DNA from 3 places in the Streptomyces sp. NPDC015661 genome. Region 3 is predicted to be linked to each of the others. Evidence: predicted binding sites of a transcription regulator. Region 3 holds the regulator's gene; each other region holds the start of a gene.
What was found. The regulator HrcA, encoded in region 3, represses chaperone genes, less so after heat shock. The targets are predictions, from matches to a motif close to TTNGCACTCNGNNNNNCNGAGTGCNAA.

Region 1 (9,226 bases), on a different contig from region 3:
TCGGCGAGTCCTTCCTCTGGACCGGTCTCTTCCGCCGACAGTGACAACAGCGGCTCACCCCATCGCCTCCAGATGCGCCGCCAGCCGGTCGTACTGCTCCCTCACCCCCGCCTCCATGCCCGCCGCCAGCGCCTGGTCCCTGATCTCGTTCGAGGGCCAGAGCGACGTGCTGGTCAGGGCCGTGCCGCCGTCCGGAGTCGCGTCGAAGGTGAGGGTCACGCGGACCGGTTCGGCGCCCGGCATCTGCTCGAACACCTCCGTGTAGTCGAGCCGCTCCACCGGGACGACGTCCTCGTACGTGCCCGAGAAGACGATCTCCTGACCGTCCGGACCGGTCTGCCCCCAGCGCCACGCCCCGCCCGCCCGCAGGTCGATGTCGACGACCGACGTGGTCAGCCCGGCCGCCCCGTACCACTCCCGTACGTGCTCGGGCCGCGTCCAGGCCTCCCAGACGCGGGCCGGCGGGGCGTCGAAGGTGCGCGTGACCACCAGTTCGCGGTCGGCCGGCGTCGTCAGGAGGGTGACCATCGCGATCTCCCTTCACAAGGGGCCCATTCCAGGATCACCCCGGCACCCCGCCCCGGCATCCCGTCCGCCGTCCCCGTCAAGGGAATGAACATGTTCAACAGGTGAGCGCTAAAGTTCTGCCACGCGGCCGCCCGGATGAGGGCGTGGCCGCGATCTCAGACCTGTGGGGGGTCCCTTTGCCGCGCTCAACGCGCAGGCTTCCGCACGCCTTTGTCCGTGCGGCCGCCGTCTTCGCTCTCGCGGCGGGCGTCATCGCGCCCGCCGTCGTCCACGCCCCGGCCGCACACGCGGACACGGGCTCCGCCTACGACGCCACGCTCGACGACGGGCGCTACCGCGTCGGCATGCTCGGCGACGCGCTCTGGATGAAGGTCACGGTGCTGGCCTCCACCGCCCCGGACGCGCCGGTGCTCGCCTCCACCGAGGAGCTGACCCAGCTCTACGGGTACTGGACCACCGACGCGCCCCTCACCCTGCCCGAGGGCACCGCCCTCGGCGACTACCCGGTGCGCATCGACTAGCGCGTGCCCGGCCGCACCACCACCTACCGGGCGGGCGCGCTCTACAGCCACAAGCCGCACCTCGGCGTCTCCAAGGTCACCGCCGACCGGACCACCACCAGCTGGGACCACCGCCAGGTCGTCCTCTCCGGCACCACGACCAGCTGGAACCCGGCCACCGGCGAGCGCTCCACCGCGCCCGCGGGGACGCAGGTGAAGTTCTGGTTCCAGATCTACGCCGCCAACAGCGGCTACACCGACCGCACGGGCACCGCGACCGTCGGCGCCGACGGCACCTTCTTACCGTCCTCGCCGACATCCCGGCGCTCGCCCCCGTGTCCGCCTGGGACCCGAACACCTTCCAACTGCCCTCCGAGGCCACCCTCAAGCTCGTCGAGGACGGCGGCGGCATCCCGTCCCTGGGGACGTACGCCATCGACGTCACGGCCACCGACTCGCTCGGCAACAAGCTGACCCGCACCGACGCCGGCCGGCTCGACTTCCGGCTGCGGCCCGAGCTCGCGTTCGGCGTCGGCGTCCCCGCCTGGGACGACCGCAACGCCCGCCCCCAGGGCACCCTGACCGGTGTCCAGCCCGGCTCCGGGGACGTGGTGCCGCTGCCCGAGCGCCAGGTCTCCGTCCGGCGCGACGGGGCGGCCGTCGAGGCCCCCCGGACCCTCGTCACCTCCGCCACCGGCGACTTCACCGGCGAGCCGTACGCCGTCGCCGGTCCCGGCGACACGTTCACGGCCTCGTTCGCCGAGGACAGCACCGAGGTGCACGGCACCGTGCACGCCTCCCGCGACGTGTGGGAGTACAAGCCCCGCCGCGTCACGGCCACCGCGGCAGCCGACAGGAAGCGGGCGTTCGACGGCGAGACCGTCACCGTCAGCGGCCTCCTCACCGACCCGGCCGCCGCCGGAGCGCCGCTCGCCGAGCAGCCCGTCCGGGTGGCCTTCGGCCCGCGGAGCAAGACCGTACTCACGGACGCCACCGGCAGGTTCAGCGCGCAACTCCTCGCCTCGGCCGGAGCGGGCCAGTACGAGTGGGAGGTCACCTCGGGCGACCCGTTCCTGAGCTTCGACCGGCTCTCGGGCCCGCTCGCCGTCCCCCTGGACTCCCGCACCGACCTCCTGGCCGCCTCGCTCTCCGCCGACGGCAGCGTCTCGGTGACCGTCTCCCTCCGCGCCGTGTACGCGCCGGACATGTACTTCTCCGAGCAGACCGTCCAGCTGGAGCAGTCCGTCGTCGGCGGCTGGAAGCGGGTCACGCCCAGGGAGATGATCTACGGCGGGAACGAGATCACCCTCAACGCGGCCGGCCGGGGCGGCTGGTACCGGGTCCGTCACCTGACGACCGACGAGCTCGCCGAGTCCGCCACGTACTCCTTCCGGCTCGTCCGCAGCGACACCCGGATCGTCTCCCTGAACGCCGGCCCCGAGCCGGTCACCAAGGGCGGGTACGTGACCGTCACCGGCGGACTCCAGCACTACTGGAACGGCGCCTGGCGGGCGTACGGGAACGCGCCGGTCGTCCTGCAGTTCCAGGCGAAGGGCACGACGGCCTGGAGGCAGATGGCGACGGGCCGGTCCAACGCGAGCGGCAACGTCTCCCTCAAGGTGAAGGCGACCGCCGACGGCACCTGGCGGATCCGCCACTACTCCGCCGACCACCTGCACTTCCACTCCCCGGCCTCGGCCGGCGGGGACTACGTCGACGTGCGCTGACCGACGTCACCGAGAAACGCCCGAGGGCGGCACCCCCACCAGGGGGTGCCGCCCTCGTTCGCGTTCGCGAGGTGCGCGTTCAGCGATGAACTGCCGATCCGTCAGGATCAGAAGTCCATGTCACCGCCCGGCATGCCGCCGCCGGCCGGCGCAGCGGCCTTCTCCGGCTTGTCGGCGATGACGGCCTCGGTGGTGAGGAACAGCGCGGCGATCGACGCGGCGTTCTGCAGCGCGGAGCGCGTGACCTTCGCCGGGTCGATGATGCCCTCGGCGATGAGGTCGACGTACTCGTTGGTCGCGGCGTTGAGGCCGTGGCCGACGGGCAGGTTGCGGACCTTCTCCGCCACGACGCCGCCCTCGAGACCGGCGTTGACCGCGATCTGCTTCAGCGGGGCCTCAAGGGCCAGCTTGACGATGTTGGCACCGGTGGCCTCGTCGCCCGACAGGTCGGCCTCGAGCTTCTCGAAGACGTTCGACGCCTGGAGCAGGGCCACGCCACCGCCGGCGACGATGCCCTCCTCGACGGCCGCCTTCGCGTTGCGAACGGCGTCCTCGATGCGGTGCTTGCGCTCCTTGAGCTCGACCTCGGTCGCGGCACCGGCCTTGATGACGGCCACGCCGCCGGCCAGCTTCGCGAGGCGCTCCTGGAGCTTCTCGCGGTCGTAGTCCGAGTCGGAGTTCTCGATCTCGGCGCGGATCTGGTTCACGCGACCCGCGACCTGCTCGCTGTCACCGGCACCGTCGACGATGGTGGTCTCGTCCTTGGTGATGACGACCTTGCGGGCGCGGCCGAGCAGGTCGAGGCCCGCGTTCTCGAGCTTGAGGCCGACCTCCTCGGAGATGACCGTGCCGCCCGTGAGGATGGCGATGTCGTTCAGCATGGCCTTGCGGCGGTCGCCGAAGCCCGGGGCCTTGACGGCGACGGACTTGAAGGTGCCGCGGATCTTGTTGACGACCAGGGTCGACAGGGCCTCGCCCTCGACGTCCTCGGCGATGATCAGCAGCGGCTTGCCCGACTGCATGACCTTCTCCAGGAGCGGAAGGAGGTCCTTCACGGAGGAGATCTTGGAGTTGACGATCAGGAGGTACGGGTCGTCGAGCGACGCCTCCATGCGCTCCATGTCGGTCGCGAAGTACGCCGAGATGTAGCCCTTGTCGAAGCGCATACCCTCGGTGAGCTCCAGCTCCAGACCGAAGGTCTGGGACTCCTCGACGGTGATGACGCCTTCCTTGCCGACCTTGTCCATCGCCTCGGCGATGAGCTCGCCGATCTGGGTGTCGGCGGCGGAGATGGAGGCCGTGGAAGCGATCTGCTCCTTGGTCTCGACATCCTTCGCCTGCTCGAGCAGGGCGCCGGAGACGGCCTCGACGGCCTTCTCGATGCCGCGCTTGAGGGCCATCGGGTTGGCACCGGCGGCGACGTTGCGGAGACCCTCGCGGACGAGCGCCTGGGCGAGGACGGTGGCGGTGGTCGTACCGTCGCCGGCGACGTCGTCCGTCTTCTTGGCGACTTCCTTGACCAGCTCGGCGCCGATCTTCTCGTACGGGTCCTCGAGCTCGATCTCCTTGGCGATGGAGACACCATCGTTGGTGATCGTGGGGGCGCCCCACTTCTTCTCGAGGACGACGTTGCGGCCCTTGGGGCCGAGGGTGACCTTGACGGCGTCAGCGAGCTGGTTCATGCCGCGCTCGAGACCGCGCCGGGCCTCCTCGTCGAACGCGATGATCTTGGCCATGTGAAGTGGTCCTCCCGGACATGGGGTGGATAACGCTCCAGGACCGCGCCGACGCCCGCGACGGACGGCCTCCGCGACTCCGCGTGGTTCCTTGCCCCACCCGGCCGGCGGCCTCGTCTGCCCGATCCTCGTAGCACTCTCACCTTCCGAGTGCTAACGCCAATGATTAGCACTCGCCCTAGGAGAGTGCAAGCGACTCTCGCGTTTCGGGAGGTGACCGGGGGGTGGCCGGACCGGGAACGCGCGAGGGGTCCGCATCCCCTCAGGGATGCGGACCCCTCGACGGCGTTGCGTCGGTGGCCGATCGCGCCGCGCTCAGACGGCGAGCTTGACCATGTCCGCCTGCGGACCCTTCTGGCCCTGCGAGATCTCGAACTCGACCCGCTGGCCTTCTTCGAGGCTGCGGTAGCCATCCATCTGGATCGCGCTGTAGTGGACGAAAACATCCGCACCACCGTCTACCGCGATGAAGCCGTAGCCCTTCTCCGCGTTGAACCACTTGACGGTGCCCTGAGCCATGCCTAACTCCCCTATTACTGGCCCTTGCGCGGGACCGCACTTCGCGGACCCGGGTCAGACCCTGCGCCGGAACGCGTCGACCGCGGCTGAATGTATCTGCCCAACTGCCCTCTGCAACAGGTCATTCGACCGGGAATTCTGGGCGCCCTGGAAAGGGGAATTGGGGATAATCCCCTGGATGACGGGGCAAGTCGGGCCCGGCAAAGCGCGCAGAAGGTACACAACGCGCACACACTTTGGCTGCTTCTTGTCGTGCGGGGACGCATTCTCATATGCGCTTGGCATGAGCAGCGGAGGGGACTTCCCCAACTCTACCGCGCTCAACCATGCAGAATTGCCCCTTCCGCTTATCGCGCGGAAGGGGCAATTCGTACTGACCGGTAAGGCGCAATGGGCCCGTTGCGGCTCAGCAGCCGCCTGCGACGGCCGGAATGATCGAGACGCCCGCGCCGGCCGGGGTGGCCGTCTCCAGGCCCTGCTCGAAGCGCACGTCGTCGTCGTTCACGTAGACGTTGACGAAGCGGCGCAGCTTGCCCTGGTCGTCCAGGACACGGGCGGCGATACCCGTGTGGTTCTTCTCCAGGTCCGCGATGACCTCGGCGAGGGTCGCGCCCTCGGCCTGGACCTCGGACTGGCCGCCCGTGTAGGTGCGGAGGATGGTGGGGATGCGGACGTTCACGGCCATGTCTTCGTAAACCTTTCAGTGGGCCAGGAGGGCGGGCCGGCTCAGAGCGCCAGGCCGGCTTCGCGGAACGCGTCCAGGCTCGGGCGGATGGTGGCGGTCGCCTGAGAGGTGTCGGCCACCGCGTCCAGGGTCTTGAGTCCGTCGCCGGTGTTGAGGACGACGGTGGTGAGGTTCGGGTCGATGAGACCGGCCTCGACGAGCTTCTTCGTCACGCCGACGGTCACGCCGCCCGCGGTCTCGGCGAAGACGCCCTCGGTCTGCGCGAGGAGCTTGATGGCGTCGACGACCTGCTCGTCGTTGACGTCCTCCACGGCGCCGCCGGTCCGGCGGGCGATGTCGAGGACGTACGGGCCGTCGGCCGGGTTGCCGATGGCGAGGGACTTGGCGATGGTGTTCGGCTTCTGGGGCCGTACGACGTCGTGGCCGGCCTTGAAGGCCGCCGACACCGGGGAGCAGCCCTCGGCCTGGGCACCGAAGATCTTGTACGGCTTGTCCTCGACGAGGCCCAGCTTGATGAGCTCCTGCAGACCCTTGTCGATCTTCGTGAGCTGCGAGCCGGAGGCGATCGGGATGACGATCTGGTCGGGCAGCTGCCAGCCGAGCTGCTCGCAGATCTCGTACGCGAGCGTCTTGGAGCCCTCGCCGTAGTACGGACGGAGGTTGACGTTCACGAAGCCCCAGCCCTCGCCGAGCGGGTCGCCGATGAGCTCCGAGCAGAAGCGGTTGACGTCGTCGTAGTTGCCCTCGATGGCGACGAGGTCACCGCCGTAGACACCGGCCATGACGACCTTGCCCTGCTCCAGGTCGTGCGGGATGAACACGCAGGAGCGGAAGCCGGCGCGGGCGGCGGCGGCGCCGACGGCGCCGGCCAGGTTGCCGGTGGAGGAGCAGGAGAGGGTGGTGAAGCCGAAGGCGCGGGCGGCTTCGAGGGCCTGGGCGACGACCCGGTCCTTGAAGGAGTGGGTCGGGTTGCCGGAGTCGTCCTTGACGAAGAGCTTGCCGGGGGCGACGCCGATCTCGCGGGCGAGGTTGTCGGCCTGGACGAGCTTGGTCCAGCCGGGGTTCAGGTTGGGCTTCTCGGCGACGTCCGCGGGGACGGGCAGGAGGGGGGCGTAGCGCCAGATGTTGGCGGGGCCGGCCTCGATCTGCTTGCGCAGCGCCTCGGGGTCACCGGTGGGAAGGTCGTACGCGACCTCGAGCGGTCCGAAACAGAGTTCGCAGGCGAAGATCGGTCCGAGCGGGAAGGATTCACCACATTCGCGACAGGAAAGTCCGGACGCGGGACCGAGGTCGACGGTGGTGGGTGCGACGGTCTGAACAGCCATGGAGGCGAGGCCCTTTCTCCTCATCTTTCCCATGACGAATTTTTCGCCATGAGACGGATTTGGCACCTTCCCTAGCCGGGAGCCTCGCTGGAGGACGAGTAACCGACTGGAGGGTTGCCGGGGCTTCAACGGGCCGTTTCCCTCTGCCCCTCTGGATGAGCGGTATTCGATTGTGAAGTGCGGTGGACTTTCGTTCCTGCACTCCGACGCGGGCGGCACCCCGACGTGCATCGGGCATCCGCGTTGTTCAAGACTGTAACCGAAGGCCCGGACGCTTGGACCGGCCGTCCGAACCGCGAGATGGAGAGAGATCACGTGCTGGAAGAGGTGGAGCGCTGGCTGGACCGGCGGTCCTGGTCCGTGACGGACCGGCCGCTGGAGCGAATCCTCGCCGCCAAGCGGAACACGAAGGTCAGCGTCGTCCTGCCCGCGCTGAACGAGGAGGCGACGGTCGGGGACATCGTCTCCGTGATCCGGCGCGAGCTGATGACCGAGTCCGTCCCCCTCGTGGACGAGCTGGTGGTGATCGACTCGGGTTCCACGGACCGTACGGCGGAGGTGGCCGCGGCGGCCGGCGCGCGGGTTGTCGCGCGGGACGCGATACTCCCCCGCATACCGGCGGTCCCCGGCAAGGGCGAGGTGCTCTGGCGGTCGCTGATGGTGACGAGCGGGGACGTGGTCTGCTTCGTGGACGCGGACCTGCGGGACTTCTCGGCGGACTTCGTGACGGGGATCGTGGGCCCGCTGCTCACGGACCCGGACGTGGACTTCGTGAAGGCGATGTACGACCGCCCGTTCGGAGACACCCCCGGTCAGGGCGGCAGGGTCACCGAACTGGTGGCGCGCCCCCTCCTCAACCTCCACTGGCCGCAGCTGGCCGGTTTCGTGCAGCCGCTGGGCGGCGAGTACGCGGCGCGGCGCTCGCTGCTCGAACGGCTGCCGTTCCCGGTCGGTTACGGAGTGGAGCTGGGGCTGCTCGTGGACGCCCTGCACACGGTGGGCCTGGACGCGCTCGCACAGGTGGACGTGGGGGTGCGCAAGCACCGGCACCAGGACGGGCAGGCGCTGGGCCGGATGGCGGCGGCGATCTACCGGACGGCGCAGCTGCGGCTCTCGCGGGGGCACCTGGTGCGGCCGCGGCTGACGCAGTTCGAGCGGGGCGAGAAGGGCTTCGAGCCGCGGACGTACGCGGTGGACACGGAGGAGCGGCCGCCGATGGCCGAGATCGCGGAGTACGCGCACCGCCGCGTGGCGTAACGGCTCACGATGATCCGTTTTGCATACATTGCCCATTTATCCGCTTCACGCAACTTCACCTGGGCAGGGTGCTCGCGGTCCTCGGGCTCACAGCGGGCCCGATCGCGTTCACGGCGGCCGGTCCGGCCGCCGCGGACGTGGTCGAGCCCTTCGGCAAGCGGTACGACGAGTCGCTGTACGGCGACTTCGCCACGATCGGCAACACGGTCATGGGCTGCCCGACCGCCCCGGCGGACCTGGCGGCCCCCTGCGCGACGGCGGCCTCGGGCCAGGGCTCGGACAACAACAACACCTTCGTGATGCGGCGGGTCGGCGCGGGCGGCGTCGGGGACGCCGGGTACGGCTCCAGCACCGGCCACGTGAAGATCCCGGCGGGCGCCGAGGTCGCGTACGCCCGCCTCTTCTGGGGCGGGAACGACGGCACGTACAAGGGCCCGAGCGGCGCCCTGCTGAAGCGCTGCGACATCTCGGGCGCGGACGTCGGGCGCTCCCCCGGCGACCCGACGACGACGGCCCCGGTGATCAAGGTCGGGGCGGGTCCCGCCACCCCGGTCTCGATCGACAGCATGGTCGCGGACCCGGCCGACACCAGCGGCCCGCACTACTACACGGGCGAATCCGACGTGACCGCCGCCTTCGCGGGCGTCTCGGGGACGGACGCACAGGTGGCGGTCGGCAGCCTGTGGGCCCCGGACGGCAAGGGCTGTGTGGCCGGCTGGTCCCTGACGGTCGTCCACAGGTTCCCCGGCCCGGACCCGGTGAAGGCGGCGATGCGCGGCCGACGCGACTGACCTGCGGCAACTCCCTGTGGCCGAATCGGCTCGTCTCGTATACGTACGTTTGAGCGTTTACCGGACGGGCTAGGTTCGCCACATGGCAACTGTGCTGGTGGCATCCAACCGGGGCCCGGTCTCGTACGTGCTGGGCGAGGACGGTTCGCTGGACGCCC
Region 2 (9,226 bases), on a different contig from region 3:
ACGCCTTCAGGAAGGCCGCCGAGCAGGTCAAGAAGGCCGACGCCAAGGCCCGTATCGCCACCTTCTTCCCCGACGACCCGACCACCTTCGAGGCCATGGCCTGGCAGGCCGGCGCCCAGTGGTTCAAGGCCGAGAACGACACCTGGAAGATCACCACCACGGACCCGGCCACCACCAAGGTCACCTCCTACTGGCAGGGCCTCCTCGACGCCGACCTCGTCCAGAAGGACGCCTCCTTCAGCCCCGAGTGGGTCGGCTCCCTCAAGAACGGCACCACCGTCGGCTACCTCGGCGCCTCCTGGGGCGCCGGCGTCCTCAAGGGCAACGTGCCCGAGATGACCGGCAAGTGGGCCGTCGCCCCCATCCCCACCTGGGACGGCAAGCCCGCCAGCGGCATGCTCGGCGGCACCTCCTTCGCCGTCACGAAGGACAGCAAGCAGAAGGCCGCGGCCGTCACCTTCGCCGAATGGATGTCCACCACCGAGGCCGGCATCAAGGCCCGGATCGCCTCCGGCACCTCCAGCGCCTTCCCCGCCGCCGCCGACCTCCGCCCCGTCGCCAAGAAGGCCTTCGACGCGAGCTTCTACGGCGGCCAGGACATCTACACCCTCTTCGAGGCCGCCGGCGCCTCCATCAACCCCAACTGGTCCTGGGGCCCGACCACCGGCACCACCAACACCGCCATCAAGGACAACTTCGGCAAGATCGCACAGGGCGGCCCCGGCATCGCCGACGCCGTCAAGGCCGGCCACGACGCCACCGTCGCCGAACTCGGCAAGCGCGGCCTGAAGGTCGAGGGCTGAGCCGGTGAAGGCCCGCACCCGCGCCGCCGCACTCCTGCTGACCCCCTTCTTCGTCCTGTTCACCGCGGTGATGGTGGTGCCGATCGGATACGCGGTCTGGCTCAGCCTCTTCACCGAGAAGCAGTCCGGACTGGGCTTCGGCGGCACCGAGACCGTCTTCACCGGCCTCGACAACTACACCGCGGCGCTGGGTGACCGGGCCTTCCTGGAGGGCTTCGGCGTCCTGCTCGGGTACTGCCTGCTCTACATCCCGCTGCTGCTCGCCGGGGCCCTCGGCCTCGCCCTTCTGCTCGACTCGGCACTCGCCCGCGCCCGCCGCTTCTTCCAGCTCGCGCTCTTCCTGCCGCACGCCGTCCCCGGCATCATCGCCGCCCTGATCTGGGTCTACCTCTACACACCCCAGCTCAGCCCGGTCGTGCAGGCCATGGAGACCGGAGGCATCGGCTTCGACTTCTTCTCCCCCGAGGGCACCCTGCCGTCCGTCGTCAACATCGCCCTGTGGGAATGGCTCGGCTACAACATGGTCATCTTCTACGCCGCCCTCCAGGCCATCGACCGCTCCGTCATCGAAGCCGCCACCGTCGACGGCGCCGGCGCCTGGCGCATCGCCTTCGCCATCAAGATCCCCCTCGTCAGGGCCTCCCTCGCGATGGTCGCCCTCTTCACGATCATCGGCTCCCTCCAGCTCTTCACCGAGCCGCTCATCCTCAACAAGGGCACCGGCTCCGCCGTCACCTCCACCTGGACGCCGAACATGTACGCCTACACCGCGGCCTTCGACCGCAACGACTACGGACTCGCCGCCGCGGCCTCCGTACTCCTCGCCCTGACGGCGGCGCTGCTCTCCTTCGCGGTGACCAGGCTGACCGGGCGCCGGAAGGCGGGCACGGCACCGCAGCAGGCTCCGTCGCGGCAGCCCGCCCCCGCCCGGAAGGAGCAGACGGCATGAGCACCCGTACGAAGAAGCCGTGGCTCTCCCGGGCCGCCGTCAACGGCGCCCTCGTCCTCGCCGTCGTCTACATGCTCTTCCCCCTGGTCTGGCTGGTCACCGCCGCCACCAAGGACGCCGGCGGCCTCCTCGCCGGAAACGCCTTCTCCTTCGAGGGCTTCGACCTCGGCGGCAACCTCTCCCGGCTCGCCGCCTACAACGACGGCGTCTACTTCCACTGGTACGCCAACAGCCTCCTCTACGCGGGAGTCGGCGCCCTCGCCTGCTCCCTGATCAGCGTCGCCGCCGGATACGCCTTCCACGTCTACGACTTCCGGGGCAAGGAGAAGCTCTTCGGCCTCGTGCTGCTTGGCGTGCTCGTCCCCACCACCGCGCTCGCCCTGCCGATGTACCTCCTCGCCAGCGAGGTCGGCATCGTCAACACCTACTGGGCCGTCCTGATCCCCGTCCTCGTCAACCCCTTCGGCGTCTACCTCTCCCGGGTCTTCTGCGCCGGCTACATCCCCGACGAGGCCCTGGAGGCCGCCCGTATCGACGGGGCGGGCGAGATGCGCGTCTTCTGGTCCATCGGCCTGCGCATGGTCATGCCCGGCTTCGTGACCGTCTTCCTCTTCCAGTTCACCGCCGTCTGGAACAACTTCTTCCTCCCCCTGGTGATGCTCTCGGACCAGAAGCTCTTCCCCCTGAGCCTCGGCCTGTACGCGTGGAACAGCAACGCCCACGCCGAACCCGACTACTACCCCCTCGTCGTCACCGGATCCCTGCTCGCCGTCGTCCCCCTCGTCGTCGCCTTCGTCTCCCTCCAGCGCCACTGGAAGGCCGGTCTGACGGCCGGCAGCGTCAAGTGAGGAGCACAGGTACCACGATGCACCCGACCACTGACAACCGCCCGAACCTCCTGCTCGCGATGGGCCGGGGCGTGGACGAACGCCTCCTCACACCCGCCCACCGCACCCGCCTGACCCGGCTCGCGCACACCGACCCCCACCTGGTGGCCCACGACCTGACCGCGCCCGGCCCACCGGTCGCCGCCGCCCTCGCCGAGGCCGAGATCCTCCTGACCTGCTGGGGAGCGACCCCGCTCACCGCCGAGGTCCTCGACCGCGCGCCCCGTCTGCGGGCCGTCGTCCACGCGGCCGGGTCCGTGAAGCACCACATCACCGACGCGTGCTGGGAGCGCGGCATCCGCGTCACCTCGGCCGCCGCGGCCAACGCGCTGCCGGTCGCCGAGTACACGCTCGCCGCGATCCTCTTCGCCGGCAAGGGAGTCCTGCGCTCCGCCCGGCGCTACGCCGAACTCCGCGCCGACGACTCCTGGCTGGCCGAATCCGCCGCCTGGGGCAACCACCGGCGCACGATCGGCATCGTCGGCGCCTCCCGCATCGGCCGCCGGGTCGTCGAACTCCTGCGCCCCTTCGACTTCGAGATCCTGCTGTACGACCCGTACGTGACGACCCCGCCGCCCGGCGCCGCACTCGTGGACCTCGACGAACTCTGCGCCCGCAGCACGGTCGTCTCCGTCCACGCGCCCCAACTCCCCGCCACGCACGGGATGATCGGCGCCGCCCAGCTCGCCGCGATGCCCGACGGCACCACGCTGATCAACACCGCCCGCGGCTCCCTCGTCGACGAGCCGGCCCTCCTCCCGCACCTCGCCTCGGGCCGCCTCCACGCGATCCTCGACGTGACGGACCCGGAACTCCCACCGCCCGACTCGCCCCTGTGGACGCTCCCGAACGTCCTCCTCACCCCCCACGTCGCCGGCTCCCTCGGCAACGAACTCCACCGCATGACGGACCAGGCCCTGGAGGAGGTGGCCCGCTACGGGAGGGGGGAACCCTTCCTGGAGGAGGTACGGGCCTCGGACCTCCAGCGATCGGCGTAGCCGCCCCCGGCCTAGACTGGAAAGGTCCTACCTGGGTCGGGAGGCGTCATGACTTTCGTGCAGATCATCGACTGCAAGACGAGCCGGGTCGAGGACCTGAACCGGCTCATGGACCGGTGGGTCGAGCAGACCAAGGGCAAGCGGACCGCGACGCACAGCATCGTCGGCAAGGACCGTTCCGACGCCTCGCACGTCGTGGAGATCGTCGAGTTCCCCTCGTACGACGTGGCCATGCGGAACTCGCAGCTCCCCGAGACCGACCGGATCTTCCGGGAGATGGTCGCGCTCTGTGACGAGATGCCGACCTTCACCGATCTGGACGTGGTCCGGGACGAGCAGATGTACAAGGCCGCCTCCCGCCGCTTCTTCGAGCTGGTCTCGATGCCCGGGGAGCTTCCGCCGCTCGACGAGGTGTTCGCCGAGGGGTACCACGACCACGATCCGAGCAACCCGAGCGACGCGTACGGCATGGACGCGGTGCGGCGCGAGGCCGAGATGTGGCGGGCGGCCTTCGACTTCACCTTCACCGTCGAGGACCAGATCGCCGACGGCGACCGGGTCTGCACCCGCTGGACCTGGAACGGCACCCATGTCGGCGACTTCATGGGCATCCAGCCGACGGGGATGGAGGTGAGCATGACCGGGATGGTCGTCCACCGCTTCCGGGAGGACGGCAAGGCCGTCGAGGGCTGGTGGCAGTACGACATGCTCGGGCTCATGGGGCAGCTCGGCGCCGTGGAGGCCTGAACAGCACGAGGCCCGGTGCCCCCGCGACGGGGACACCGGGCCTCAGTGGTCAGTCAGCTGCCTCAGTGGGAGTGGCCGTGACCGTGGCCGTGGCCGTGGTCCGCCGGCTCCTCTTCCTTCTTCTCCACCACGAGGGTCTCGGTGGTGAGGAGGAGGGAGGCGATCGAGGCGGCGTTCTCCAGGGCGGAGCGCGTCACCTTCACCGGGTCGATGACGCCGGCCTTGACCAGGTCGCCGTACTCGCCGGTCGCGGCGTTGAAGCCCTGGCCCTTGTCGAGCTCCGCCACCTTCGAGGTGATGACGTAGCCCTCGAGGCCGGCGTTCTCGGCGATCCAGCGCAGCGGCTCGACGGCGGCGCGGCGGACGACCGCGACACCCGTGGCCTCGTCGCCGGTCTTGTCGAGGTTGCCCTCGAGGACCTTGACGGCGTGGACGAGCGCGGAGCCACCACCGGAGACGATGCCCTCCTCGACCGCGGCGCGGGTCGCGGAGATGGCGTCCTCCAGACGGTGCTTCTTCTCCTTGAGCTCGACCTCGGTCGCGGCGCCGACCTTGATCACGCAGACGCCGCCGGCGAGCTTCGCGAGGCGCTCCTGGAGCTTCTCGCGGTCCCAGTCGGAGTCCGTGGACTCGATCTCGGCCTTGATCTGGCCGACGCGGCCCGCGATGTCCTCGGCGTTGCCGCCACCGTCGACGATGGTGGTGGAGTCCTTGGTGATGGTCACGCGGCGGGCGGTGCCCAGCACGTCGAGACCGGCCTGGTCGAGCTTGAGGCCGACCTCCTCGGCGATGACGGTGGCACCGGTGAGGGTGGCCATGTCGCCGAGCATCGCCTTGCGGCGGTCGCCGAAGCCGGGGGCCTTGACGGCCACGGCGTTGAACGTGCCGCGGATCTTGTTCACGACGAGGGTGGAGAGGGCCTCGCCCTCGACGTCCTCGGCGATGATCAGGAGCGGCTTGCTGGCGCCGGCCTGGATGACCTTCTCCAGGATGGGCAGCAGGTCCTGGATCGAGGAGATCTTGCCCTGGTTGATCAGGATGTACGGGTCGTCGAGGACGGCCTCCATACGCTCCTGGTCGGTGACCATGTACGGGGACAGGTAGCCCTTGTCGAAGGCCATGCCCTCGGTGAAGTCGAGCTCCAGGCCGAAGGTGTTGGACTCCTCGACGGTGATGACACCGTCCTTGCCGACCTTGTCCATCGCCTCGGCGATGAGCTCGCCGACCTGCTGGTCCTGCGCGGAGAGCGCGGCGACGGCGGCGATGTCGGACTTGTCCTCGATCGGGCGCGCGGTGGCGAGCAGCTCGTCGGAGACGGCCTTGACGGCGGCGTCGATGCCCTTCTTCAGGGCGGCCGGGGAGGCACCGGCGGCGACGTTGCGCAGACCCTCGCGGACCAGGGCCTGGGCGAGCACGGTGGCGGTGGTGGTGCCGTCACCCGCGATGTCGTTGGTCTTGGTCGCCACCTCCTTCACGAGCTGGGCGCCGAGGTTCTCGTACGGGTCCTCGATCTCGACCTCGCGGGCGATCGTGACACCGTCGTTGGTGATGGTGGGGGCGCCGAACTTCTTGTCGATGACGACGTTGCGGCCCTTGGGGCCGATCGTCACCTTCACCGTGTCGGCAAGCTTGTTGACGCCGCGCTCAAGGGCGCGACGGGCGTCCTCGTCGAACTTCAGGATCTTCGCCATGGGAGCGGTTCAGCCCTCTCGGAATGGGGTGGAACGAACTGCGCCCCCGGACGCCCGGTGCGGGGTCAGGGGGCGCAGCTCAAAGCATCTGGTTCAGATACTTCGGTACAGAGTCTTCTGGGGGGCGACCCCCAGACCCCCGTACTACTTCTCGACGATCGCGAGCACGTCGCGAGCCGAGAGGACGAGGTACTCCTCGCCGTTGTACTTCACCTCGGTGCCGCCGTACTTGCTGTACAGCACGATGTCGCCGGTCTTGACGTCGAGCGGCAGGCGCTCGCCGTTCTCGAAGCGGCCCGGGCCCACGGCCAGGACGACGCCCTCCTGGGGCTTCTCCTTGGCGGTGTCCGGAATGACCAGGCCAGAGGCGGTGGTCTGCTCGGCGTCGAGCGGCTGGACCACGATGCGGTCCTCGAGCGGCTTGATGGCAACCTTGGAGCTGGTGGTCGTCACGATCCGACCTCCCCCTTCGGAGATCTCACGGGGTTAACTGTCTGAGGTGGCGACCAGGTGGATCCGTCGTCGCGGGTGCCGGACCTGCCCGTCGCTGTGTTGGCACTCTCCAGTGGGGAGTGCCAGAGCCGAGACTATGACCGCGATTAGCACTCGGTCAAGCGGAGTGCCAATTCATCGCTCCGTGGCGTGACCGTACGGGGTGCCGGAGCCCTCTCGCAGCTCTTCCTGTCCGGCGCCGCCCGTACGGTCTCGACCGGGGTGGGCCGGGGGCTCACCCGTTCCGCCGCCTTCCGGCCGAGCCGCTCGATCGGGTCGACCGAGGAGGCGCAGGCGGGCAGGGCGAGGAGCGCCCCGGTCACGGCGAGGGCGGCGACCCGCCGGTGTGCCCTCGTGCTCACACGTAGTCCTCGAGCTTCGCCACCGCGTACCCCTTCGACGTGATCACGTTCATCACACGCCGGATCATGTCCGGCATGGTGCCCTTCCAGTCCTCCTTGCCCCGGAAGTGGGTGAGCACGATGTCGCCGGGGTGCAGGTCCCGGTCCCACTCGCGCCACTCCATGTGGTCGGGGAAGGCCTCGGAGGCCCAGAGCGGGACCGCCTTGACGCCGCAGGACTTCGCGGCGCGCAGGGTGTCCTCGTTGTAGTTGCCGTAGGGCGGGCGGAAGAGCGGGGGCCGCTTGCCGAACTGCTTCTCGATGACGTCCTGCATGCCGCAGATCTCGCGCTTCTGCTCGCTGTAGGAGAGTCCGGGCAGGTAGCGGTGGTTGAGGGTGTGGTTGTGCAGGGAGACGCCGGACTCCTCCGACTTCTGCATCTTCGCGAAGTAGCCGTAGTCGTCCTTGACGAGGTAGTTGCTGAGGAAGGCGCTGTAGGGGATCCGCAGCTCCTTCATCATCTTCAGCAGCTGGGGGTCCTTCTCGGCGCCGTCGTCGATCGTCAGGAAGACGACCTTCTGCTTGGTCGGCACGGTGGTGAAGACGGGCGGCAGGCCCTCGCCGTCCGTCTCGAAGCCCTTGCGGGTGGTGATCTTCGGCTTGACCTTGGGCGGGGCGGGCGCGTCGAGCGGGGGTTTGGCGAGGCCCCACTTCTTGGCGGCGAGCACGCGGGCGGCCCGCTGCGCGCGGACCTTCTCGACGTAGGCGTTGAGGGCGCCGGCGGCGGGGGCCTGTTTCTCGGCGGCGGGGGCGGGGGCGCCGCGCTCGGGTTCGGCGCTGCCGGAGCAGGCCGTGGCGGCGGAGGCGAGGGCGGCCACGGCGAGCGCCGCCCCGAACGTCCGACGGGAGCGGTGCACACCTTTTGCCATCATCTGGTCCTTTTGTCGTACGAGCTGCATGGCGCCGCATCCTGTCAGCGCGGAAGCCCCTTCCGGGCCGCGACACCGCCGTACCGCCCCCGCCGTCCCCCGGCCGGCCCACACCCTTCCAGGGATCAGAATGGGACGGTGACCGACCTCGCCTCCTTCGCCGCCCTGCTCACCCCCGAGGGGCAGACGCTCCTCGCCGCCCTGCGCGACTACGACCCCGCCCAGGAGCTGGCGATCGCCTCCCGGCTGCGCCGCGACCACCCCGCCGAGCTGGTCAGCGCGGCCCTCGGGCAGGCGCGGCTGCGGCAGCGGGCGGTGGCGAAGTTCGGCGCCGAGGACGCGTACCGGATGTACTTCACGCCGAACGGCGTCGAGCAGTCGACCCGCGCCTCGGTGGGCACGTACCGGGCGGCCCGGCTGAAGGCCATGGGCGTCGGCAGCGTCGCGGACCTCTGCTCCGGGATCGGCGGCGACGCGATCGCCCTCGCCCGCGCCGGGATCTCCGTCCTCGCCGTCGACCGGGACCCGCTGACCGCCGCGGCGGTCCGGGCCAACGCCGAGGCGCTGGGCCTCGCGGAGCTGATCGAGGTGCGGTGCGCCGACGTGACGGAGATCGACACGAGCCCCTACGACGCGGTCTTCGTCGACCCGGCGCGGCGCGGCGGCCGGGGCAGGATCTTCGACCCCGAGGCGTACTCCCCACCGCTCTCCTGGGCGATCGGGGCGGCTCGCAGGGCCCCGCGCGCCGCACTCAAGATCGCGCCGGGCGTCCCGCACGAGGCGGTGCCCGAGGAGGCCGAGGCCGAGTGGATCTCGGACGGCGGGGACGTGAAGGAGGCCGTGCTCTGGTTCGGCACGGAGCCGGGCGCCCGCCGGGCCACCCTGCTGCCCTCCGGGACCACCCTGACGGGCCGGGGACTGCCCGACCCGGCGGTCCGCCCGGTCGGCCGCTACCTGTACGAGCCGGACGGCGCCGTCATCCGCGCGCACCTGGTCGCCGAGGTGGCGGAGGAACTCGGCGGCGGCCTGATCGACGAGACGATCGCGTACGTCACGGCGGACACCCTCACCCCCACCCCGTACGCCGCCGCCTACGAGATCACCGACGAACTCCCCTTCAACCTGAAGAAGTTGAAGGCCCTCCTGCGGGAGCGGGAGGTCGGCACCCTGACGGTGAAGAAGCGCGGCTCGGCGGTCGAACCGGAGGAGATCCGCCGCAAGGTGAAGCCGAAGGGCCCGCACGCGGCGACCGTCCTCCTCACTCGGGTCGCGGGAGCCCCGACGATGCTGATCGGCCGGCCGGCCGGCGGGGGCCGGTGAGCCGCACCGCGAAGCGGTAGTGGCCGACGGCCTTCGCCAGACCGGTCAGCCCCGTGACCCACAGGATCA
Region 3 (9,226 bases):
GATCACCCCGGCCAGGCCGAGCGAGTGGTCGCCGTGGAAGTGCGTGACGCAGATCCGGTCGAGGTCGTGCGCGGCGACCCCGGCCCGCAGCATCTGCCGCTGGGTGCCCTCGCCGGGGTCGAAGAGGATCCCTCTTCCGTCCCAGCGGAGCACATAGCCGTTGTGGTTGCGGTGCCGGGTCGGGACCTGGCTCGCGGTCCCGAGGACGACCAGTTCGCGTACGGACACGGCTTATCCGGGGGGCCAGTTGAGACCGCGGCCGCCGAGGACGTGCGCGTGGGCGTGGAAGACGGTCTGGCCGGCGCCGGCGCCGGTGTTGAACACGATCCGGAAGCCGCTGCCGTCGATCTTCTCCTGCTCGGCGATCTCGCCCGCCTCGCGCAGTATGTCGGCGGCGACGGTCGGCGCGGCGGCGGCCAGCGAGGCGGCGTCGGGGTAGTGGAGGCGCGGGATCACGAGGATGTGCGTGGGCGCCTGCGGGTTGATGTCGCGGAAGGCGACGGTGGTCTCCGTCTCGCGCACGATCGTCGCCGGCACGTCCCCTTCCGCGATCTTGCAGAACAGGCAGTCGCTCTGCGGCTCTCCGGCCATGTCCCGGACCTCCTAGGTCGGATGACGATCACTACCCGGTCATGCTATCCGCCGCCTCCGGCAGTCGGTGGAAGCCGCTGGAAGCCTGTGGAAAACCCTCAGTCCTTCGGTGCACGGCGGTTGAGCGCGGAGCGGCTCACCCAGTACGTGATGATCACGCCCCAGAACAGGGGCGTGCCGATTCCGCTCACCACGCCCGAGTCGAAGGACCACAGGGCGAGCGAGGCGAGCGAGTAGAGGCCGAGGAGCCCGACGGCCCCGGCCATGAACAGCACGGGCCGGCAGTTGCGTGCCACGAGGAGCAGCGGCCGGCGCAGCCGCGGCGGCACCCGGCGGGCCATCCACACCGCCCATCCGGTCCAGGCCCCCAGGATCACGGCCCCGCCGACCAGCAGCGGGACGGCCGCGTCGGACCAGGTCGCGGGGGTGGGGATCGCGGCGAGGGCGACGGCGGCGGCCAGGAAGCCGACGAGGGCGACCCAGCGGGCACCCGCGGCGGTGTTCCAGGCCATGGCCTCCAGGTTGTAGCGGGCCTTGCGGTCCTGGAGGTCGAGGGCGGCGGAGGCGACGAAGCCCTCGGCGGCCTGGGTCCAGGCGCCGCGCCGGAACCAGCGGCGGCGCAGCCGCAGCAGCGAGAGGTTGTTGTGGGCCTCGCTGCTCTGCGGGTTGAGGCGCAGGGTCGTCTCGTACGCGCGCTGTGCGGTGGCGTGGTCGCCGCGCCGCTGGGCGGTGAGGCCGACGAGGAAGTGGGCCGCGTCCTCCTCCGGGGCGAGGCCGACGGCGGTCCGCGCCGCCTCGTAGGCCTCGACGGTACGCGCGGGCGTGCGCGTGTGTTCGGCGTACTCGGCGAGGGCGGTGCCGAGCGCGTAGTGGGTGCCCCAGTGGTTCGGGGCGAGCTCGACGGCGTGCCGGGCTGTGGCCTCGGCCTCCTGGAAGCGCCGGTCGGCGAGGAGGATGTGGACGCGCATCAGCCAGCCCCCGAGCAGCTCGGGCTCGGCCCGCAGCGCCTGGTCGACGGCGGTGAGGGCGGCGGCCCGTTCGCCGGCCCGGTGGTGGCAGCGGGCGAGCAGGACGAGCGCCTCGGCGTCCTCCGGTTCGGTCGCCAGGTGCCGGGCGACGATCTCGCCGGCCTGCGCGTACCGCCCGGTCTCGTAGAGCGCCTCGGCGCGGGCGAGCGCGGTGGAGGCGGTCACAGCTTGCGCTTCCGCTTGAGGTGGGCGAGGAGGTCGTCGTACAGGCCGCCCTCGTTGGCGAACATGGCGACGTTCCGTGCGGCGGCGAACCACGGCTCCGTGGACGGCTTGATCTGCTTGGCCGCGCCGAGCAGGTCCTTGGTGGTGATCAGGCGTACGGAGCCGGTGCGGGCCGATTCGAGGAGCGCGGCCTCGGCGGCCGTCTCGCAGACGTGGGCGAGGTCCGCGCCGGAGAAGTCCTCGGTGACCTTGACGAGCTTGCCGAGGTCGACGGCCTCGATGGGGCGGTCCCGCAGGTGGTAGCGGAGGATCGCCTCGCGGGCGGCGGCGTCCGGCGGCAGCACGAGCAGGGTCCGGTCGAGGCGGCCGGGGCGGCGCAGCGCGATGTCCACGTCCCAGGGCACGTTGGTCGCGGCGAGCACGAAGACGCCCTCGTTGCCGGCGCCGCTCGCGATGCCGTCGAGCTCGGTGAGGAGCTGGTTGACGACATTGCGCAGACCGCTGTGGTGCGTACGGGAGCGCTTGGCGCCGAGGGCGTCCAGCTCGTCGAGGAAGACGACGCAGGGGGCCTGGCGGCGGGCGGTCTCGAAGATGTCGTGGATGTTCTTCTCGGAGGCCCCGATCCACATGTCGAGGACGTCGGAGAGCGAGACGGTGAGGAAGTTGGCGCCGAGCTCGCCCGCGACGGCCCGCGCGATGAAGGTCTTGCCGCAGCCGGGCGGGCCGTACAGGAGCAGGCCGCCACGGAGCGACTTGCCGTACAGCCTGCGCAGTTCGGGGTTGCGCATGGGCGCGAGGAAGGCGGCCTCCAGGCGCTCCTTGACCTCCTCCATGCCGCCCACGTCGGCGAGGCGTACGGCGCCGGGGGCGTCGACGTCCCAGGCGGCGGCGTCGCCGGCGATCCCGTCGCCGCCCTCGGCCTGCGGTTCGTCGAGGAACCGGGGCCCGACGAGGTCCTGCACCTGCTGCTCGGCGGCGTCCCAGTCGAAGGAGGGCGCGGGCGCGGGTGCGGGCGCGGGTGCGGGCGCGGGTGCGGGCGCGGGCGCCACGGGCTCTTCGGCAACGGGCGCGGAGGCTTCCTCGGCAACGGGCGCCGCGGGCTCTTCGCGGACGGGCGCCACGGGCTCTTCGCGGACGAACGCGGGCGGGGCGGGCATCCCCATCGCCCGCACCATCAGCGCACGCGCGTCCGCGTCACCGGGCGCGTGCTGGAGGGCGACGGCCGCCTCCGCGACGGCCTCGTCGCCGCGCCCCTCCGCGAGGAGGAGCTCGGCGAAGTGGAGGCGCAGGGGCACGTCACCGGGGGCGGCGGCCACGGCGGCGCGCAGACTGCGGATGAGGGGGGACTCGTCGGCCATGCGGGTCAGCCTAAGGAGCGTTCGGGGGCCGATGTCCACCGGGTGCGGCAGCGCGCGGGGCGTAGGGTGCGCGGCATGAGACGGGAAGGCGCGCCGCGCAGGCTGACCGTGGGCGGCACCGTGTGGCTGTGGAACGTCCGGCACCGACACCCCGACTGCCGGACGGTGCTCTCGCTGCGCCGCGCGGAGCACCGCCACGCCCAGCTCCGTCTCGTCTTCCGGGACGGCCCCGGCCGCATCGTGGCCGGATACCCCTTCGGCCTGGGCGACGTGGCCTCGGCCGACGGCGACATCCTGAACCTGAACAGGCCCGGGATCGTACGCCGGTTCCTGGAGGAGGCCGGGGCCCGCGGCCTCCTCCCCACCACCCACGGCGTCCGCGAGGAGGACGCCTGGCCGCTCTACGACACGCTCACGGCCCCCGAGGAGGCCTAGCTCCAGCGGCCGGTGCGCCCCAGGACCAGGGCGGTCGCCGCCGTACCGGCCGTCGACGTGCGCAGGACGCTGCGGCCGAGGCGGTACGGCTTCGCGCCGGCGGCCTCGAAGGCGGCGAGCTCGTCCGGGGAGACCCCGCCCTCGGGGCCGACGACGAGCACGATCGAGCCCTTGGCCGGGAGTTCGGCGGTCGCGAGGGCGCCGCTGGGGTGGTCGCGGTCCTCGTGCAGGACGGCCGCGAAGTCGGCGTCCGCGAGGAGGGCGGCGGCCTGCTTGGTCGTCATGAGGTCGGCGACCTCGGGGAAGCGGGTGCGGCGCGACTGCTTGCCGGCCTCGCGCGCGGTGGACCGCCACTTGGCGAGCGCCTTGAGGCCCCGGTCGCCCTTCCACTGGGTGATGCAGCGGGAGGCGGCCCAGGGCACGATCGCGTCGACGCCGGTCTCCGTCATGGTCTCGACGGCGAGTTCGCCCCGGTCGCCCTTGGGAAGGGCCTGGACGACCGTGATGCGCGGCTCCTCCTCGGGGTCCTCGTGGACCTCGTCGACCCGCACGGTCAGCTCGTCCCTGCCCTCGGCGGAGACCACCACGCACGCGGCCCAGCGGCCCCGCCCGTCGGCGAGCACGAGCTCCTCCCCGGCCCGCAGCCGCTTCACGGAGACGGCGTGCCGCCCCTCGGGCCCGTCCAGGAGGAAACTCCCGGCACCGGGGACGGTGTCGACGACGAAGACGGGTGCGGTCATGAGGCGCTCCTGGGGGCGAGCCCGGAAAGGTCGGTGAGGGCGGTGTCGAGTTCGGCGGCCAGCACCTCGACCAGCTGCCCGGCGGGGAGTTCGCGGGCGAGGCGGTGGCCCTGGCCGGCCCACAGGGCCATGCCCTGGGCGTCGCCGGCGGTGGCGGCGGCCTTGCGGAGCGGGGCGGTGAGGTGGTGGATCTCGGGGTAGGCGGCGGGGGCGTACGGCCCGTGCTCGCGCATGAAGCGGTTGACGAGGCCGCGCGCCGGACGCCCGGAGAAGGCCCTCGTGAGGGCGGTCCGGGTGAACAGCGGGTCCGTCAGGGCCTGCTTGTGCAGGGGGTGGGCGCCCGACTCGGGGCAGCGGAGGAAGGCGGTGCCGAGCTGGGCGGCGTCGGCGCCGGCGGCGAGGGCGGCGGCGATCTGCGCGCCGCGCATGATCCCTCCGGCGGCGACGATCGGCAGCGCGACGGCCTCGCGGACCTGGGTGACGAGGGTGAGGAGCCCGGTGCCGGGGGCTCCCTCGTCGGCCGGGTCGTCGCGGTACGTGCCCTGGTGGCCGCCGGCCTCGACGCCCTGGACGCAGACGGCGTCGGCGCCGGCGCGCTGCGCGGCGAGGGCCTCGTCGGCGGAGGTGACGGTGACGATCGTGTACGTACCGACGCGGTCGAAGGCGTGGAACGTCTCGCGGGCGGGGCAGCCGAAGGTGAAGGAGACGACGGGGACCGGGTCCTCCAGGAGGATGGCCAGTTTGGCGTCGTACGCGTCGTCGCGGGAGTCGTCGGTCTCGCCGAGCGGGGTGTCGTACCAGGTGGCCTCGCCGGCGAGCTGGTGGCGGTAGACCTCGACGGCGGCGGGGTCGGCGGGCCGCCCGTCCTGCGGCATGAAGAGGTTGACGCCGAAGGGGCGGGAGGTGAGCCCGCGGACCTGCTTGATCTCCTGGTACAGGCCTCCGGCCGTCTTGTACCCGGCGGCGAGGAAGCCGAGCGCCCCGGCCTCGCAGACGGCTCCGACGAGCTCGGGACAGGAGGCGCCACCCGCCATGGGGGCCTGCACGATCGGAAACCGAGAGAGATCGTTCAGTGCGGTGGTGGACATATGGGCATCGTGTCATGCGCGGGGCGAGGCGCGGAAAAAGGGGGCGGCACCGGGGTGCCGCCCCCTTCCCGTACGCAAAAGCGCTACCGCCCGTTGAACGCGTCCTTGAGGCGCGAGAACAGCCCCTGCTGCCCCGGCTGGAACTGGCCCGTGGGCCGTTCCTCGCCGCGCAGCTTGGCCAGTTCGCGCAGGAGGCGTTCCTGCTCGGCGTCGAGCTTGCTCGGGGTCGTCACCTCGACGTGCACGATCAGGTCGCCCCGGCCGTTGCCCCGCAGGTGCGTGACGCCGCGTCCGTGCAGCGGGATCGACTGGCCGGACTGCGTGCCCGGCCGGATGTCGATCTCCTCGACGCCGTCGAGCGTCTGCAGCGGCACCTTGGTGCCGAGCGCGCCCGCCGTCATCGGGATGGTGACCGTGCAGTGCAGGTCGTCGCCGCGCCGCTGGAAGACCTCGTGCGGCGTCTCGTGGATCTCGACGTACAGGTCGCCGGCGGGGCCGCCGCCGGGGCCGACCTCGCCCTCGCCCGCGAGCTGGATGCGGGTGCCGTTGTCGACGCCGGCCGGGATCTTGACCGTCAGCGTGCGACGGGACCGGACCCGGCCGTCGCCCGCGCACTCGGGGCACGGGGTCGGGACGACGGTGCCGAAGCCCTGGCACTGCGGGCAGGGGCGGGAGGTCATGACCTGGCCGAGGAAGGACCGGGTGACCTGGGAGACCTCGCCGCGGCCGCGGCACATGTCACAGGTCTGCGCGGAGGTGCCGGGCGCGGCACCCTCACCCGAACAGGTGGTGCAGACGACCGCCGTGTCGACCTGGATGTCCTTCGTCGTGCCGAAGGCCGCCTCGTTGAGGTCGATCTCCAGCCGGATCATGGCGTCCTGGCCGCGGCGGGTGCGCGAGCGCGGGCCGCGCTGCGAGGCCGTGCCGAAGAAGGCGTCCATGATGTCGGAGAAGTTGCCGAAGCCACCGGCTCCGAAGCCGCCGCCCGCGCCACCGCCGCCGGAGGCCGAGAGCGGGTCGCCGCCGAGGTCGTAGACCTGCTTCTTCTGCGGGTCCGAGAGGACCTCGTAGGCGGCGTTGATCTCCTTGAAGCGTTCCTGCGTCTTCGGATCGGGATTGACGTCCGGGTGCAGCTCGCGCGCGAGCCTCCGGAACGCCTTCTTGATCTCGTCCTGGGAAGCGTCGCGGCGCACGCCGAGTACGGCGTAGTAGTCCGTGGCCACTTACGACTCCGCCAGGATCTGTCCGACGTAACGTGCCACTGCGCGTACCGCTCCCATCGTTCCGGGGTAGTCCATGCGGGTCGGTCCGACCACGCCGAGTTTGGCGACTGCCTCGCCGCCCGAACCGTAGCCGACCGAGACGACGGACGTGGAGCTCAGCCCCTCGTGGGCGTTCTCGTGCCCGATGCGTACGGTCATGCCCGATTCCTTGGCCTCGCCGAGCAGCTTGAGGAGCACGACCTGCTCCTCCAGGGCTTCCAGGACGGGCCTGATCATCAGGGGGAAGTCGTGTCCGAAGCGGGTGAGATTGGCGGTGCCGCCGATCATCAGCCGCTCCTCGTGCTCCTCGACGAGCGTTTCGAGGAGGGTCGCGAGCACGGTCGAGACCGTGGCGCGGTCCTCGACCTCCTCGAAGGACTCGGGGAGGTCCTGCACCAGCTGCGGCACGTCGGCGAACCGGCGGCCGACGACCCGGCTGTTGAGCCGGGCCCGCAGGTCGGCGAGCGAGGTCTCGCCGAAGGGGGCGGCGCAGTCGACGACGCGCTGCTCGACCCGGCCGGTGTCCGTGATGAGGACGAGCATCAGGCGGGCCGGGGCCAGCGAGAGCAGTTCCACGTGCCGGACGGTCGAGCGGGTCAGCGAGGGGTACTGGACGACGGCGACCTGGCGGGTCAGCTGGGCCAGCAGTCGTACCGTGCGCCCGACGACGTCGTCGAGGTCGACGGCTCCGTCGAGGAAGTTGTGGATGGCGCGCCGCTCGGGGGTCGACAGCGGCTTGACGCCGGCGAGCCGGTCGACGAAGAGGCGGTAGCCCTTGTCGGTCGGGATGCGTCCGGCGCTGGTGTGAGGCTGGGCGATGTACCCCTCCTCCTCCAGGACGGCCATGTCGTTGCGCACGGTGGCGGGCGACACGCCGAGCTTGTGGCGCTCGGTGAGCGCCTTGGAGCCGACGGGCTCCTCCGTCCCGACGTAGTCCTGGACGATGGCGCGCAGGACCTCGAGCCTGCGTTCGCTGAGCATCGTGGCGCACCTCCAGCTGTCGTCGTTCCGGTTGCTCCGCTTTTGGCACTCGCCCTGTCCGAGTGCCAGCGATCCCCCGGCCAGTGTACGGCGGCGGGCATCGCTCCTGGCAAGGAGGCGGCGCCCGCACCGGTTAGCGTCGCCCCATGGACGTGGATTGGGAAGCGTACGGATGGGAGCGGCTCGCGGACGGGGTGGGCCGGCGACGGCTGCCCGGCTGGGACGCCACGGTCGGGCTGGTCCTGGGCACACGGGGGGTGCTGCTGTACGACACGGGCTCCTCGACGGCCGAGGGCGCCGAACTGCGGGGACAGGTGGCGGCGCTCACGGGCGGCCGAAAGGTGACACACATCGCACTCAGTCACCCCCACTTCGACCATGTCTTCGGCACGGCGGCGTTCGCGGGAGCGGAGGTCTTCGGCGCGGTGGGCTCGGACGAGCTGATGCGGCGGGTGCGGGACCGGGACGAGCTGCGCACGGACGCGGTGAAGCAGGGTCTGGACGGGGCGGCGGCAGCGGAGGCGGCCGACCTCCTGGTGGCACCGCGGCACGTGGTCTCGGGCGAGTGGACGCTCGACCTGGGCGACCGGCAGGTCCTCCTGGCGAACGTGGGCCCGGGCCACACGGGTCACGACCTGGCGCTCTGCGTCCCCGGCACGCGGGAGGTCGTCTTCTGCGGCGACCTGGTGGAGGAGTCGGGCGAGCCGCAGGCGGGCCCGGACGCGATCCCGTCCCGCTGGCCCGACGCCCTGGACCGGCTGCTCGCCCTGGGCGGCGAGGAGGCGGTGTACGTACCGGGGCACGGCGCGGTGGTGGACGCCACGTTCGTCCGGGCACAGCGCGATGAACTGGCACGCCGCTTCGAGGTGTCGTAGCGTCGCCCAAATGCGCAGCTACAACCCGGACCTGACGCCGTCTTGGAAGAAGCCGAAGCCCGTCCCCGAGGTCCCGGCGGACCCCGACCTGGTCGTCGAAGAGGTCGCCACGGGCTTCTGCGGGGCGGTGATCCGCTGCGAGGCGGGCACGGTGACCCTGGAGGACCGCTTCGGCAAGCACCGGGTCTTCCCGCTGGAGCCGCGCGGCTTCCTCCTGGAGGGCAGGGTCGTGACGCTGGTGCGACCGGTGTCGGCTCCGTCCCGCCCCACCCGTACGGCCTCCGGCTCGGTCGCCGTGCCGGGCGCACGCGCGCGCGTGGCGCGGGCGGGCCGGATCTACGTCGAGGGCCGCCACGACGCGGAGCTCGTCGAGCGGGTCTGGGGCGACGACCTGCGGATCGAGGGCGTGGTCGTGGAGTACCTGGAGGGCGTCGACGACCTGCCCGCGATCGTCGCGGAGTTCGGCCCTGGCCCGGACGCCCGGCTCGGCGTCCTGGTGGACCATCTGGTGCCGGGCTCGAAGGAGTCGAGGATCGCCGCCCGGGTGACCTCCCCGGACGTCCTGGTCGTCGGCCACCCGTACATCGACGTCTGGGAGGCCGTGAAACCGTCCTCCCTCGGCATCCCGGCCTGGCCGGCGGTCCCCCGGGGCCAGGACTGGAAGACGGGCGTCTGCCGCGCCCTCGGCTGGCCCTCGGACAAC

Region 1: groL (chaperonin GroEL) is a predicted target of HrcA. The motif match lies at 4,658-4,684, and genes of this name have one in related genera.
Region 2: groES (co-chaperone GroES) is a predicted target of HrcA. The motif match lies at 6,628-6,654, and genes of this name have one in related genera.

The regions. Positions count from the first base shown of each region.
Region 1 covers NZ_JBIBST010000014.1:136,085-145,310, reverse strand. Annotated here, with positions in the region: gene ACF07V_RS32400 (class I SAM-dependent methyltransferase) at 1-44, shown strand, start outside; gene ACF07V_RS32395 (SRPBCC domain-containing protein) at 55-528, opposite strand; gene ACF07V_RS32390 (hypothetical protein) at 705-1,049, shown strand; gene ACF07V_RS32385 (hypothetical protein) at 1,364-2,755, shown strand; gene groL (chaperonin GroEL) at 2,863-4,491, opposite strand; gene ACF07V_RS32375 (cold-shock protein) at 4,807-5,010, opposite strand; gene ACF07V_RS32370 (MoaD/ThiS family protein) at 5,417-5,695, opposite strand; gene thrC (threonine synthase) at 5,737-7,044, opposite strand; SAM riboswitch class I at 7,038-7,182, opposite strand; gene ACF07V_RS32360 (glucosyl-3-phosphoglycerate synthase) at 7,336-8,277, shown strand; gene ACF07V_RS32355 (hypothetical protein) at 8,346-9,068, shown strand; gene ACF07V_RS32350 (trehalose-6-phosphate synthase) at 9,151-9,226, shown strand, end outside.
Region 2 covers NZ_JBIBST010000001.1:525,468-534,693, forward strand. Annotated here, with positions in the region: gene ACF07V_RS02435 (ABC transporter substrate-binding protein) at 1-803, shown strand, start outside; gene ACF07V_RS02440 (carbohydrate ABC transporter permease) at 808-1,752, shown strand; gene ACF07V_RS02445 (carbohydrate ABC transporter permease) at 1,749-2,600, shown strand; gene ACF07V_RS02450 (hydroxyacid dehydrogenase) at 2,618-3,637, shown strand; gene ACF07V_RS02455 (ester cyclase) at 3,686-4,384, shown strand; gene groL (chaperonin GroEL) at 4,447-6,075, opposite strand; gene groES (co-chaperone GroES) at 6,220-6,528, opposite strand; gene ACF07V_RS02470 (hypothetical protein) at 6,675-6,929, opposite strand; gene ACF07V_RS02475 (polysaccharide deacetylase family protein) at 6,926-7,867, opposite strand; gene ACF07V_RS02480 (SAM-dependent methyltransferase) at 7,976-9,157, shown strand; gene ACF07V_RS02485 (hypothetical protein) at 9,096-9,226, opposite strand, start outside.
Region 3 covers NZ_JBIBST010000004.1:491,433-500,658, reverse strand. Annotated here, with positions in the region: gene ACF07V_RS14105 (ribonuclease Z) at 1-228, opposite strand, end outside; gene ACF07V_RS14100 (histidine triad nucleotide-binding protein) at 232-591, opposite strand; gene ACF07V_RS14095 (tetratricopeptide repeat protein) at 690-1,784, opposite strand; gene ACF07V_RS14090 (ATP-binding protein) at 1,781-3,142, opposite strand; gene ACF07V_RS14085 (hypothetical protein) at 3,218-3,577, shown strand; gene ACF07V_RS14080 (16S rRNA (uracil(1498)-N(3))-methyltransferase) at 3,574-4,317, opposite strand; gene ACF07V_RS14075 (nitronate monooxygenase) at 4,314-5,405, opposite strand; gene dnaJ (molecular chaperone DnaJ) at 5,489-6,628, opposite strand; gene hrcA (heat-inducible transcriptional repressor HrcA) at 6,629-7,648, opposite strand; gene ACF07V_RS14060 (MBL fold metallo-hydrolase) at 7,795-8,523, shown strand; gene ACF07V_RS14055 (DUF3097 domain-containing protein) at 8,534-9,226, shown strand, end outside.